DNA from 2 places in the Rhizobium sp. NLR16a genome. Region 1 is predicted to be linked to the other one. Evidence: riboswitches for the same ligand, from Rfam matches in the RefSeq annotation. Region 1 holds a riboswitch; the other holds the start of a gene.
The links. Region 1 has a riboswitch for thiamine pyrophosphate ahead of J7U39_RS32280 (HMP/thiamine-binding protein). Riboswitches for the same ligand answer to the same signal wherever they lie in the genome.

Region 1 (7,063 bases):
TGAGGCTTGCCACCAGAAAAACGAGCGCCGCCGTCAGTGTGCAGGATTGCAGCCAACCGGTGACCACGTTCTCCGAGGAGGCCCCGAACGAGCCGGGGTCGAGTCTCTGGATCAATGTCAGGATGATCTCCTGCCAGATGTAAATGCCGAAGGAGATCTTGGCGACGTAGCGGACAGGAGCGTTATCAAGCAGCCTGCCCAGGCCCTGGGCACGGCTGAGCGAAACGAGCGCTGTTGCGACCGCCAGTGGAAAGACTGGAAATCCATAGGGGATGTCAAGCCAGCCGTAACCTTCGGCCGAGCCGCCAGGTGATATGAGGAGGCGGTAAGCGGCAACCGAAAGGGCCAGGAGTGCCGCGGCGTCGAACCAGGAAGAGCGCCTTGCGGACAACATCACTTCGATGCCGGCGGCAAAGGCACCGAGCGCGAAGACGGCAAAGAAACCGATCGGATTATAGTTGGGCATCCATTCCTTCGCCCCGCCCTGCAGGCCATATGCCCAGCCGCGCCCAATATCGTCGAGCGCAAAGAGCCTCAGGATTACCAGATGGGCAAGAAGGACGACGGCAATGACGCAGAGCCATACGGCGCGGGCGAAGAACGGACGTCGCCGCAGCAGGGGCAAGCGAAACAGCAGGAAAAAGGCGGCCGGCAGGAGCACATAGCTGGTGACCTCGAAGGGAATGGACCAGAGCGGCCCATCGGCTTCGACGGGAAAGAACGTGCGCCAATGCCACTGGCTCATGAACAGCAGTCCCGAGACATAGCGGACGACGAGCTCCGGCGTCAGCGGCAGGGCAAGCAGCGTCAGGCTGAGGATAAAGCCGACGCTGGCGGCGAACCAGAAGCCCGGAGTGATGCGCGCCAACCTGCGGATGGCGTAGTGCCCGAGGCTCGGCATGGCGCCGCCGGCGTCGAGAGCGTGCCAGAAAGGGCGGGCAAGCAGAAAGCCGCTGAGCACGAAGAAGATGGCGACGCCGAAATTGCCGAAGCGGAGGACGTTGGCCGTCGGCGCCAATTCATCCGGAATTCTGCGCATATCCAGCCGGAGCGCGAGATGATGCGCGAGCACCAACAAGCACGCCATCGCGCGCAGAAAGTCGGCTCCGACCAGTCTGTCCTGTGCTCGCATGTCGTTCCCGCCCCGCTCGATTCGGCTCAAGCCGCCCAAGCTCAAAGCATTGCCGCGGAAGGCCGCGTCGGCAAGGGCGGGTCGGGATCAGCCGAGGAGTTCGTTGGTGTAATAGGTGGAAAAGTCCGGCTTCTCCCTGAGCACGACGCCATTCGCATCAACCAGGATGCCGTTCTCAAGCAGGAAGCCGCCGATGGCATCGGCCTTTGCCGGGTCAAGGGTGCCGATCACGCCGGCCTCGGATCTCAGGAAATGGCCTTCGATCAATGCCTTCTGGGAAGCCTTTACCAGTTCCGTGTTCATCAGTGCGCCGTTGCTTCCCGATATCAGCAGTTCGCAGGCTTCGTCGGGATGGTCGATGGAGTAGACATAGCCTTGACGTGTGGCCTGGATGAAGGCGCGGGCGTGTTCTCGACTGGCCGAGAGATAGGCGTCGCTGGAAACGATGACCGTCGTCTGCTCGTCGGGAATGCCGTAATCGGAATAGTGGAAGCGGCTGATCTTCCGCTTCTCCAGCTCGGCGGCGATGCCTTCCCAGGTGTAGATCTCCAGCGTGAAGTCAATCGAGCCATTGTCCAGCGCCTCATAGGCGGAGGTGCCAAGGGTGACGGTCTTGACGTCGCCCTTGCCGCCGTCATTGCGGATCATCGCTGAGACCAGCGCGCTTTCCCAGGTGCCGCCGAAGCCGCCATAGGTCTTGCCGTCGAGATCTCTGGGACTCTTGATGTCGTCGCGCCCGCCCTTGAAGATCAGGCGTGCGGTTTCCGTCTGGACGACGCCGTAGACCATCTTCACGTCACCGCCGCCAGCGCGCTGCGTGAGAGCCTCGATCTCGCTGCTGATGCCGAAGTCGGCGACCCCGTTCGACACCAGCGTGCCGGCGCTGGTGTCGGTAAAGGGCAGAATCTCAACATCGAGGCCGGCGGCCGTGTAGAAGCCTTTCGCCTTGGCGACATAGATGCCGATGTGGTTGGTGTTGGGCGTCCAGTCGAGCGCGATACGAACCTTTGCGGGCGCCGATTGAGCGAAGGCGGCGCGGCCGGCGAGGCTTGTTGCGATAGCGGCGAGGATCGTCTGTCGACGGGTGAGAAGCAGCATGGTGACCTCCTCAGGTCTATTAGAGCAGGATCCCGAAAAGTGTGAGCGGTTTTCGGACGACATCGTGCTCTAACTCTTTAAATTGGAACAGGATTCAGATTGCAGGCCGACCGGCCTGAAATCATCCTGTTCTTGCGGATGAAGCAGGGTTTGCAGGATTTCAGTCTCGATTGCCTGGGCCGCGGGCGAACCGAGATCAGCGATGCTTCTCGGGCGGGGCAGGGAAACGCGGAATTCGCGGATGACGCGGGCCGGGCGGGCAGACAGCACGTAGATCCGGTCGGAGAGGAAAACGGCCTCGCGAACATCGTGGGTGATCAGCAGCGCCGTCCAGCGATGTTCGGTCCACATGTCTTGCAGCCACTCCTGGATCTGGATGCGAGTCAGCGCATCGAGCGCGCCGAAGGGCTCGTCGAGCAGCAGCATGTCCTGCTTCTGGATGACGGTGCGCAGCAGTGCAGCACGCTGGCGCATGCCGCCGGAAAGAGAGGCGGGGTAGTGATGCTCGAAGCCGGCCAGGCCAAACCGCTCGAAGAGGGGCGCGACAGCGGCGCGGGCGGCCCGCCGATTCATGCCCCTCACTTCCAGGCCGAGCACGGCATTGTCGATGATCCGGCGCCAGGGCATCAGCGCATCGCGTTGCGGCATGAAGGCAAAGGAATGCGGCGTCTGTTCCAGCGCCGCACCGTTGAAAAGCATGTTGCCGGAATCCGGCCGCAGCGCCTGAGTCAGCAGTCTCAGCACGGTCGATTTTCCCGAGCCGGATGGGCCGACGATCGAGACGAACTCGCCGTTTGCGACCGCGAGCGAAATGTCGTCCAGGACCTTCATGCCGTCGAAGGACTTCGAGATGTTGCGCAGCTCAAGCATCTGACCGGTCATCGGCGCCGTTCCTTGGATGGCTGCCAGGGCATGACGAAACGCTGGATAACCACCGTCAGCGCGAAGAGGCAGAGCGTCAACACAGCGCTGACGATCACGGCGGCGAGCACGAGATCGGGACGGAAATTGTTCTTGGCGTTGAGGATATAAATGCCGAGGCCGCTTGCAGCGCCGGCATATTCGGCAAAGATCGCGCCGACGACGGCATAGGTGATCGAGATTCGAAGGCCGGCGAAGAAATAGGGCAGCGACGAGGGAAGCCGCGCCAGGCGGAAAATGCGCCAGCGACTCGCCTTCATCGAATTCAAGAGCTCGGCGATGTCGCGATCGGTCGCCTCATAACCCTGAAGCAGGGCAACGAGCAGCGGAAAGAAAGTGACGAGCGCCACCAGCAATATCTTCGGCAAAAGGCCGAAACCGAACCAGAGAACGACGAGGGGTGCGATCGCCACCAGCGGCAGAGTCTGGCTGGCGATGAAGATCGGCAGCAGTGCCCGACGCATGAAGGGCATGAAATCCATCAGGATCGAAGAGGCGAAGGCGAAGGCGAGCGACAGGGCGAAGCCGCCGAGTGTCGCGCCGAGCGTCGGCCAGGTGTTTGATATCAGCCCCTCTCGGTTCAGCCAGCCCTGGATAAGAATACGCGAAGGCGCCGGCAGAATGGACGGTTTGATGCCGGAAAGATCCACATAGAGTTCCCATGCCGCCAGAAAGGCAAAGCCTGCGAGCAAGGCGGGCATTGTCCGGTACACGGCGAGACAGAGCGTCGCAAGGCGCGAATCCGATGGTCGTGGCGATGTCATCGGCGTTCGATTTCAGGCTTTCGTCTGGCCGTTAGCGCAAACCTGTCGAGGACATCGGTCTCGATGCGCAGCCTACCGCGATTGGGGGCGGTTGCCTTGACGGCATCGAGAGGGATGCCGGCGGAATTGCCGGACGTCGGGTAGAGTGACACTTGCGCGCCGGAACACATTTGGACCTCGCTCCGCTGGCATTACCCAGATCAGCTTAGAAGGGTCCGGAGGCTTGCGCCTCGCATCTCAGCCCCGGCGATACAGAGCTCCCCTGTCATTCGGCGAAAACTATCATCGGGGTTTTGTTGCCGCAACCGCAAAATTACAAACCCGTCCGGCCGGCCGGGACGGGGCGCAGATGAAAAAACACCCGGACGAGGTCCTGTCCGGGTGTTTTCCGAGGTTCCGTACCTGCCGGGAACGGAACCCGAGCGCTCGCCTCTCGGGCGGCTATATCGGCAGGGGCGATCGGTACCAGGGCGGACAAGCGCCGATGCCATCATTTCAGCTTCGTATCGACCGGATGATCTCGCTGTCGCTCCTTCCTGCGCCCTCGCGCTTTACGGCCGGGGGAGCAGGGGTTATAAAACCTCAACTAATATTGAGGTCAATGGGCGATGAATAGGATTTCTGCGACGCCGCTCGGCAGGCTTCTGACAGTCGGCGAAGTGGCGCAACGCAGTGGTCTTGCCGTCTCGGCACTGCATTTCTACGAAGCCAAGGGGCTGATTTCGAGTATCCGCACGCGCGGCAATCAGCGGCGATACGGACGCGATGTGCTTCGCCGGCTCGGCATCATCAAGGTGGCGCAACGTGTTGGCATACCGCTTTCGGAAATCCAGACGGCATTTGCCTCCCTGCCGCAGGGACGCACGCCGACGGTTGCCGACTGGCAGACGCTGTCGGCGCGCTGGAAGGATGAACTCGACGCGCGAATCAGGCGGCTGAGCCTGCTGCGAGACCGCCTGACCGGCTGCATCGGCTGCGGCTGCCTGTCGATCGAAAGCTGTCCGTTGCGCAATCCCTTCGATCGGCTCGGCGAGGAGGGGCCAGGCGCACGGCTGCTGGAGACCGAAATCGACATATGAGCTTTCAGGGAAAAGCTCTAGCCTCTGGCGGAAAGATGATGCCGCCTTTCTTTCGGCCGGCGCGCTCATATGTTAAGGGCGAATGGCGCAACAGGCGGCATTGTCCGCGAGGAGGACGGCTTCGTGTTCCATCCGAGACTATTCGAGAATCGCAATGTCATCGTGACCGGCGCCGGGCGGGGCATCGGCCTCGAAGTGGCCCGGCAGTTCTTGGACTGCGGCGCAAAGGTGATCGTCCATATCGGGCGCAAACCGGGACGCGAGCTGCCGGATTTTCTGCTGACGGCTGAATCCGAAAGACGGGCGCTGTTGCTGCACGCCGATTTCACCGCCGTTGGCGGCGCTGCGCAATTTGCCGAAAATGCGCTCGCCTTCTTCGACAAGGTGCATGTGCTCGTCAATAACGCCGGCACCATGCTCGGCCGTTTTCCGGCTGCCACACTGACCGACGCAGATTATGAGGCGATCGTGCGTTTGAACCAGACGTCGGTGGTGGCGCTGACGCGTGCGTTGCTACCGGCATTGAAGGCGGCGGAAGGCGCTGCCATCGTCAACACCGTTTCAATTTCCGCGCTGACCGGCGGCAGCCCCGGTTCTTCGATCTATTCCGCCTCGAAAGCCTTCATTTCAACCTATTCCAAGGCGCTTGCCCGCGAGCTTGCGCCGGATGGCATCCGCGTCAATTGTGTCTCGCCCGGAACGATCGAGACGGATTTCCATGAGCGCTATTCTTCCCGCGAAAAGCTGGAGCAGACGAGAAAGTCTATTCCCTTGCAGCGGCTGGGCACAGCGGAGGATTGCGCTCCGGCCTATCTGTTCCTGGCGGCACCCTCCCTCTCCGGATACATTACCGGCCAGGTCCTCGAGATCAATGGCGGCCAGCTTATCTGCTGATTTAGTTAGACCTTTTTTGACATTTGATCACTTTTGGCAAATTCGCGTGTGCGAATATGCTATTGGGCTGATCTGCCTTTTCGCTTCCCTTCCGAGATGTCGAATGCCATTGCCCAAGCCCGAGCCGGGAATGTCCGGTCAGGAATTGCACAAACTCGCTGGAAACGCTCGTGAGGCGAGCGATCTGCTGAAGGCGCTGGCGCACCAGACCCGACTTCTAATTCTTTGCATACTCGCGACCGAGGAGCGGACGGTGGGTGAAATCGAAAATATCCTCGGCATTCAGCAGGCGATGGTCTCGCAGCAGCTCGCGCGTTTGAGGCTCGAAGGCCTTGTCAATACGCGCCGTCAGGGCAGGCTCGTCAATTACCGTATCGGCAATACGAGCGTGCTTGCCTTCCTCGAATCGCTGTTCGATCTTTTTCCTGCAGAAAACAATTAGCACCCGCCCTTGCGGAGCACGGTTGCTGCGTCGAAGATAGGCTGATCCGGATGATTTCGCGCCGGATCGGGAGACCGGATGATCGACAAGCTGGAATTTTTCATCGCCCTTGCCAACGAAAAGCATTTCGGCCGCGCCGCCGAGGAGTGCGGGATCTCGCAACCGACACTTTCGGCCGCCATCCGGCAGCTTGAAGACCAGCTTGGTGTCATGCTGGTGCAGCGCGGCTCGCGTTTTCAAGGGCTGACGCCGGAGGGGCAGCGGGTGCTTGAATGGGCGCGGCGCATCGTCGGCGACGCCCGCACCATGCGCGAGGAAATGCGCGCCGCCCGCCGTGGTCTTTCCGGCCACATCCGCCTCGCTGCCATTCCGACCGCGCTCGCCATGCTTTCGCGCATCACTACGCCCTTTCAGGAACGACATCCCGGAGTGACCTTCTCGATCGTCTCGCGGAACTCGCTGCAGGTGCTGAGCATGCTGGAAAATCTCGAAATCGAGGCCGGCATCACCTACCTAGAAAATGAACCGCTTGGCCGCGTTACGACCGTGCCCCTCTATGCCGAGCGCTACAATCTGATCACGGCCGCAGGCAGCCCGCTTTCCGATCGCGACAACGTGACTTGGCGGGAAGTCGGCGATCTTCGGCTTTGTCTATTGACAGCTGACATGCAGAACCGCCGCATCATCAACCGGCATCTGACGGAAGCCGGCGCCACGGTGCATCCGACGCTCG
Region 2 (7,063 bases), on a different replicon from region 1:
GATCGTGCGCGAGAAGACGTCGCGACCGAACTCGTCAGTGCCGAAGAAGAAGGTGCCGCTCGGCGGCTTCAGTCGGTTGACGATGGAAAGCTTCGACGGCGAATAGGGCGCGACTACAGGCGCGAAGGCCGCCAGCAGCACGAAGATCGCCAGGATCAGCAGGCCGAAGGCCACCGTCCTGCGCTTCATCAGGCGGCGGACGAATTTGCCGCCTTCGCTTTCGGCTGGTTTGATTGCGATATCGGCCATCAGTAGCGCACCCTCGGATCGACCAGCAGGTAGAGCATGTCGATCGCAAAATTGATCAGCACATAGAGCGCGGCGATGACGAGCAGCGCCCCTTGGATGACGGGATAATCGCGGCGCAACACCGCCGAAACGACGAGATTGCCGACACCCGGCAGGCCGAAGACTGTTTCGGTGACAACAGCGCCCGAAATCAGCACCGCCGCCGTCAGGCCGAGCACCGTCAGGATCGGGATCAGCGCATTCCTCAACGCGTGCTTGAGGATGACCTTGCGCTCGATCAAGCCCTTGGCGCGGGCCGTGCGGATATAATCGTCGCCGAGCACATCGAGCATCGAGGCGCGGGTGAAGCGCAGGATCAACGCCGAGGAGACGATGCCAAGCGCAAAGGCCGGCAGGGTCAGGTGATACATCCGGTCGATGAAGGTCGAGCCCGGGCCGCCATATCCCGAGACCGGGAAGAGATTGAACCGCACGGCGAAGAACTGCATGAGAATGAGCCCGAGCCAGAAGCTCGGAATGCTGGCGGCGAACATGGCGAGCGTCGTTGCCGCCTGGTCAATGAAGGAACCGCGCCGATAGGCGGCATAGATGCCGATCGGCAGGGCGATGGCGCTGGCAATGGCAAGCGAAAACAGCGTCAGGAAGAAGGTCGGCTCGGCCCGGTCGATGAGGGCCGATGTGACGGGCATGTTCAGGAAGATCGACTGGCCGAGATCACCCTTCAGCAACTGGCCGATATAATAGACATATTGCAACCCGAGCGATTGATCGAGGCCGAGCCGGGTTCGGAGATCGGCAATATCCTGCGGCGTCGCATCCGGCCCGAGCATAACGGCGGCCGGATCTCCCGGCGTCACACGCACGATGACGAAGACGATCGTGACGACGAGAAACATCACGACGATCATGCCGAACAGGCGCTGGAGGATGTAGCGGATCATGAATGCCGGCCTTCAAGCCCTTGCAGATGCGGCAGAAAAGATGACCGGTACCGGTCCCGAAGGACCGGTGCCGGCGGTGATGCTCACTTCTTGATCGAAGCGTTCCAGAAATACGGCCAGGGAGCCGGATCGACTCCTTCGAGCTTGACCGACTTCGCCGAGACGGCGTTGAAATCGCCGATCTTCATGAAGGGCGCGTCGGTATAAACCGCCTTCTGAACATCCGCCCAGAGCGCCACGCGCTTCGTCGGGTCGACCTCGGAGGTGAAGGCATCGACGGCGGCCTTGCGGGCTGGCGTGTCCCACCAGCCCGGCGAACTAGTCGAGAGCGAGCCGATGAGGGCCGGCTCCGGCAGGAAGGGGCTGTGGGTGATATAGATATCCCAGAGCTTCGGATCGGTGCGGCGCTGCGTCAGCGTCGCCCAGTCCACCACCTGCATATCGACGGTGAAGCCGGCAAGCTTCAGATATTCGGCGGCGACCTGCGCCATCTTGTAATGGAACTCGTATTGACGGCTGGTCAGGATGCGGATCGGCTCGCCGTTGTAACCCGCTTTCTTGGCGGCAGCCGCCGCCCCTTCCGGATCGGCGACATTATAGGCGCCCTCGACGCCGGCATCCGTCGACCAGGCAAAGGTCTTGGGGTAGATGGCGCCGTCGAGCGCATAAAAATCCTTGCTGCCGAAGGCTGCCGCCAGCATGTCTTCCATGCTGAGCGCTTGGCGGATCGCCTTGCGGACCTCGACGTTGGCAGCCACACCTTCCTTCGTATTGAAGACGAAGACCGGATAACCGAAGGGCTTCAGCATGACCGGCTGCGAGGCAGTCGACGCCTTCAGCTTGTCGTAGGATTCGACCGCGATCGAGTCGACATAATCATATTGGCCCGAAATGGCGGCCTCGACGCGGGTGTTCGGATCCGGCACCGGCACGAAGCGGATTTCATCGAGATATTGATGGCGGGCGCCGCCGTAACCATTGCCGTCGCCCTCGCGTGACTTATAGCCGTCGAAGCGGACGAGCTGGATATATTGGTCGGCCTTGCGCTCCTTCAGCATATAGGGGCCGGTGCCAATGAATTCCTTCATCGGTTCGTCCTGCTTTTCGGAAGGGATGATGATCGCCGCCGAATTGTTGAAGGCGAGCAACGAGGTCAGCGGCGCATAGGGCTGCTTCAGGGTGATGGTGACGGTCGAAGGATCGGTCGCGGCGATCTTGCCGATGAAGCCCGCCACCTGCTTGCCGCGCGAGGCGATCTTCGTCCAGCGGCCAAGCGAGGCGACAACATCCTCGGACGTCATGTCTGTATTGTCGTGGAACTTGATGCCGGTCCTCAGCTTGATCGTATAGGTTTTGCCGTCGGCGCTGATCTCCGGCAGGCTTTCGGCCAGCAGCGGCGTGACGTTCCAACTCTTGTCGAAGGTGTAGAGCGTTTCGAAAATATGCTGGGTGACGATGCCGACAAGATCAGCCGTCGACGACATCGGATCGAGCGTCGGCGGCTCGCCGATCGTCGCGACATTGATGACGCCGCCCTTTTCCTGGGCAAGCAGGGCGGACGGCAGGGCGACGAGCGCGGTACCGAGCAGGAATGCGACCAGTGTTTTCATGTGATGGCTCCCGTTTAGTTCCATTATTATGCAATTCATCTTTTTGTAACAGAATAAGAACTGGATCGATCCTGTCAAGCGCGGGCGACGGATTATGCAGCCGCGGATAGCGCGACGCCGAAAAAGCACCATCTTCATCTGCGGCTGTCTGCGCTGCATGAAAGCGGCATGATATGCCAAAGTCAGGTGGTCGCCTGCGGTCAGGCTTCAACAGAACGGGAGAACGGGATGAGCATCGATTTCAACAAAGGAAAGTGGCTGAACGAGCCGGCCAGCTGGCGCGCAGACGAAACCAGCCTCACCCTGACGACCGACGAGAAAACCGATTTTTGGTGCGAAACCTATTACGGCTTCACCCGCGACAACGGCCATTTCCTCGCTTTTCCCACCGGTGACAGCTTCACCGCCGAGATCCGCATCCAGGGCGAATTCCGCACCCTCTACGATCAGGCCGGCCTGATGGTGCGCCTCGACGAAACACGCTGGGTGAAGTCAGGCGTCGAATTCACCGACGGCGAAGCCTTCCTCAGCGCCGTCGTCACCGACGGCAGATCCGACTGGTCGGTGTCCCAGCCCTTCAAGGAACTCGAAGATTTCCACATCCGCGTCACCGTTGCAGGCGGCGCCATGCGCATCCAGGCCTCCCGCGACGGCAGCCGCTGGCCGCTGCTGCGGCTAGCGCCCTTCCCGGCTGCCGACCGCTATGAAGTCGGGCCGGCGGCCTGCACGCCGGAGCGCAGCGGGTTGAGGGTGCGGTTTTCGGAGTTTTCGATCGGGCCGGCGATTACGACGGATCTTCACGATTTGAGTTAGCCGGATAGGATGCGATCGGGATTGCATTCCTGAGCAGCAACGTTCACGCCTAAAGCGCAGCCGCAAGGAGAGTACCGAACCCTCATTTTCGAGATGACATCCGCCCCGTTCTCTGCGAAAAAGAGCGCGATGAGAGACAGGGGCGCCCGTCGACAGACGGGCTGAGAAGCACCCTTCGAACCTGAACCGGATAATGCCGGCGGAGGGAGTCGCTCGGGGTCGCGGTTTCGCCCGCACGAATTGCCCCGTGCCCGCCCCCGCCTGAAAGGGGCGCCATGCAAAACAAGATCACGTCGGGAGCCATGCTGAAGGCGATGCGCGAAAAGCCGCCGCTCGTCCAGTGCATCACCAATTATGTCGCCATGAACATCGCGGCCAATGTTCTGCTTGCGTCGGGCGCCTCGCCCGCCATGGTGCACGCCGCTGAAGAAGCCGGCGAATTCGCCGGCATCGCGAATGCATTGACCATCAACATCGGCACGCTTTCGACGCAATGGATCGAAGGCATGCAGACGGCGGCGAGGGCCGCCAACGCAGCCGGCAAACCATGGGTCCTCGATCCGGTCGCGCATTACGCGACGGCCTTCCGCCGCGGAGCGGTCGCCGATCTCCTGGCGCTGAAGCCGACGATCATCCGCGGCAATGCTTCCGAGATCATCGCCCTTGCCGGCGGAGAGAGCCGCGGCCAGGGCGTCGACAGCCGCGACCCGGTCGAGCAGGCGGAAGGCTCGGCGCGGCGGCTCGCCGAGCGGCAGCGGGCGGTGGTCGCCGTCACCGGTGCGGCCGATTTCGTCACCGATGGTGAAAGAGCCGTGCGCATCAAAGGCGGATCGGTCCTGATGCCGCAGGTCACCGCACTCGGCTGCTCGCTCACCTGCCTGATCGGCGCCTTTGCCGCGACCGCCCCTGAGGATACGTTCGGGGCGACAGTTGCGGCCCTTGCGACCTTCTCCGTCGCGGGCGAGGATGCCGCCCTCGGGGCGGCCGGCCCCGGCTCCTTCGCTTGGCGTTTCCTCGATGCGCTGTCAGCCCTGGACGCCGAAACGCTCGATGCCCGGGCAAGGATTTCGGCCGTATGAAGGTTTTCGACCTTTCGCTCTATCTCGTCCTCGACCCCGAACTCTGCGCCGGGATCGGCATGGTCGAGACCGCGCGCCTTGCCGTTGCCGGCGGCGCCACGATGGTGCAACTGCGCGACAAACATGCGGGCACGACCAGAATGATCGAGACCGGCCGAGCCTTGAAACAAGCGCTTGCGGGAACCGGCGCCCTGCTCATCGTCAACGACGATGTCGAGGCGGCGATCGCCATAAGTGCCGACGGCCTGCATATCGGCCAGGAGGACATGGACGCGCGCACGGCACGGACGATGATCGGTCCCGACATGATCCTCGGCCTCTCGGTCGAGACAGCGCCGCTTGCCACGGCCGTCGATCCTGGTCTCGTCGATTATGCCGGCGTCGGACCGGTCTTTGCGACGCCGACCAAGGCCGACCACAAGCAGCCGATCGGCTTTGACGGTCTGGCAAGGCTGGTGAAGGCTTCGCCGGTGCCGTCAGTCGCCATCGGCGGCCTCAAGGCGAACCACGTGGCCGAGGTATTTGCCGCAGGCGCCAATGGGCTTGCCGTCGTCTCAGCCATCGCCGGCACGCCGGACCCCGAGGCGGCCACGCGCCGCATCGCCGCAGAAATCCGAAAGGTCCGCCCATGATCCGCAACGTTCTCTCCATCGCCGGCTCCGATCCCTCGGGCGGTGCCGGCATCCAGGCCGATCTCAAGGCCTTTTCCGCCCGCGGCGTCTACGGCATGGCGGTGCTGACCGCGCTGACGGCGCAGAACACGCAAGGGGTGAGCGGCGTGCATCTGGTGCCGCCGCAATTCGTCGCCGACCAGATCGATGCCGTCTTTGCCGATGTGCGCGTCGACGCCGTCAAGATCGGCATGATCGCCAATGCCGGCATCGCCGAGGCCGTTGCCGCAGCCCTCGCGCACCGGCGTGGCATCCCCGTCGTTCTCGACCCGGTGATGATCGCCAAGGGGGGCGCCGCCCTGCTCGCACCTGAAGCGGTCGACGTGCTGACCAGGCGGCTGCTGCCACTTGCCACGCTTCTCACCCCGAACCTGCCGGAAGCCGCCGCACTTCTGCACCAGCCGGTCGCGACAAACCGGGCCGAGATGGCCGCCCAGGCCGAGCGGCTGCGCGCCCTTGGTCCGGCCGCCGTGCTGGTCAAGGGCGGACACCTCGACGGTGACGAAAGCCCCGACGTGCTTGCCACTGCCGACGGCCTGCACTGGTTCGAGGCGCGACGCGTGCCGACCAAGAATACCCACGGCACCGGCTGCACGCTGTCCAGCGCGCTGGCCGCCGAACTCGCCAAAGGCGACTCGACGCCAGGGGCTGTTGCCACTGCCAAGGACTATCTCGCCGGCGCGGTCGTAGCCGCCGGAAAGCTCAGCGTCGGCTCCGGCCACGGTCCGGTGCAGCATTTCCACGCGCTCTGGCAAGAGGGCGAATAGGCGCTGGCATCGGCAAACAGATGCAAATGTAAAACGGCCCGGCTTGTTCCGGGCCGTTTTGCATTGGACCCATACCGCACGTCGAGGCCGCAACGAGAACAGTCGCGTCCAAGAAAATCCCTGTTGACAAGCCTTCTGAGATGGCCAAGTCTATGACATTAAAAGGGGATATATTCCGCAATAACGGAACATCCAGAGGAGAGACGGGTGCCGGACCTGCTTGTGAGCTTATATTCCACCAGGCTCGCCGAACTGAAAGAGCGGGCTGACGTCGTCGGCGCCTCCATCCGTCCGGCTCTTCCTGCGGAACTGCACCTCGTGGTCAACTGGGTTCGCGAACAATTCAGCGAGAATTGGGCGAGCGAGGTTTCGGTCGCTTTTTCCCGCCAGCCCGTCGCCTGCCTGATATCAGTCGAAGGCGGCAAGCTGCTTGGCTTTGCCTGCTACGACACCACGGCGCGTGGCTTCTTCGGCCCGACCGGCGTCGATTCCGGAGCACGCGGCAGGGGCATCGGCCTCGCGCTGTTTTCCGCCTGCCTTCAGACGATGAAGACGCTCGGCCATGCCTACGCCTTCATCGGCGATGCCGGCCCCGTCGACTTCTACGCCAGGACCGCAGGCGCCATCGTTATCCCCGCCCCCGACAAGGGCATTTACGAAGGCATGCTCAGAAGCGCGCCGAAATGACCATCTGATACCGGAGTTCCAGAATTGTCCTCGACCCCTCTTGCCCTTTTCGTCGGGCTTCCGAATCCCATCATATCGGATTATGAATTCGCGCTCTTTCGCGACACCAACCCGCTCGGCCTTTTCGTCGGGCGGCGCAATCAGCGCGAGCCGGAGCAGACGAGGCGGCTGATCGAGCGCTTTCGCGAAGCCGTCGGCCGCGACGATGCGCCTGTCTTCACCGACCAGGAAGGCGGGCGCGTCCAA

Region 2: another riboswitch for thiamine pyrophosphate. It lies ahead of thiM (hydroxyethylthiazole kinase); the one in region 1 lies ahead of J7U39_RS32280 (HMP/thiamine-binding protein).

The regions. Positions count from the first base shown of each region.
Region 1 covers NZ_CP072868.1:115,333-122,395, reverse strand. Annotated here, with positions in the region: partial or broken gene J7U39_RS25305 (acyltransferase) at 1-1,132, opposite strand, end outside; gene J7U39_RS25300 (ABC transporter substrate-binding protein) at 1,220-2,230, opposite strand; gene J7U39_RS25295 (ABC transporter ATP-binding protein) at 2,300-3,112, opposite strand; gene J7U39_RS25290 (ABC transporter permease) at 3,109-3,915, opposite strand; partial or broken gene J7U39_RS32280 (HMP/thiamine-binding protein) at 3,969-4,085, opposite strand; TPP riboswitch at 4,076-4,188, opposite strand; gene soxR (redox-sensitive transcriptional activator SoxR) at 4,524-4,994, shown strand; gene J7U39_RS25280 (SDR family oxidoreductase) at 5,118-5,888, shown strand; gene J7U39_RS25275 (metalloregulator ArsR/SmtB family transcription factor) at 5,992-6,330, shown strand; gene J7U39_RS25270 (LysR family transcriptional regulator) at 6,409-7,063, shown strand, end outside.
Region 2 covers NZ_CP072867.1:426,636-433,698, reverse strand. Annotated here, with positions in the region: gene J7U39_RS24300 (ABC transporter permease) at 1-249, opposite strand, end outside; gene J7U39_RS24295 (ABC transporter permease) at 249-1,190, opposite strand; gene J7U39_RS24290 (ABC transporter substrate-binding protein) at 1,274-2,800, opposite strand; gene J7U39_RS24285 (DUF1349 domain-containing protein) at 3,029-3,613, shown strand; TPP riboswitch at 3,742-3,838, shown strand; gene thiM (hydroxyethylthiazole kinase) at 3,889-4,692, shown strand; gene thiE (thiamine phosphate synthase) at 4,689-5,324, shown strand; gene thiD (bifunctional hydroxymethylpyrimidine kinase/phosphomethylpyrimidine kinase) at 5,321-6,130, shown strand; gene J7U39_RS24265 (GNAT family N-acetyltransferase) at 6,338-6,817, shown strand; gene J7U39_RS24260 (glycoside hydrolase family 3 N-terminal domain-containing protein) at 6,842-7,063, shown strand, end outside.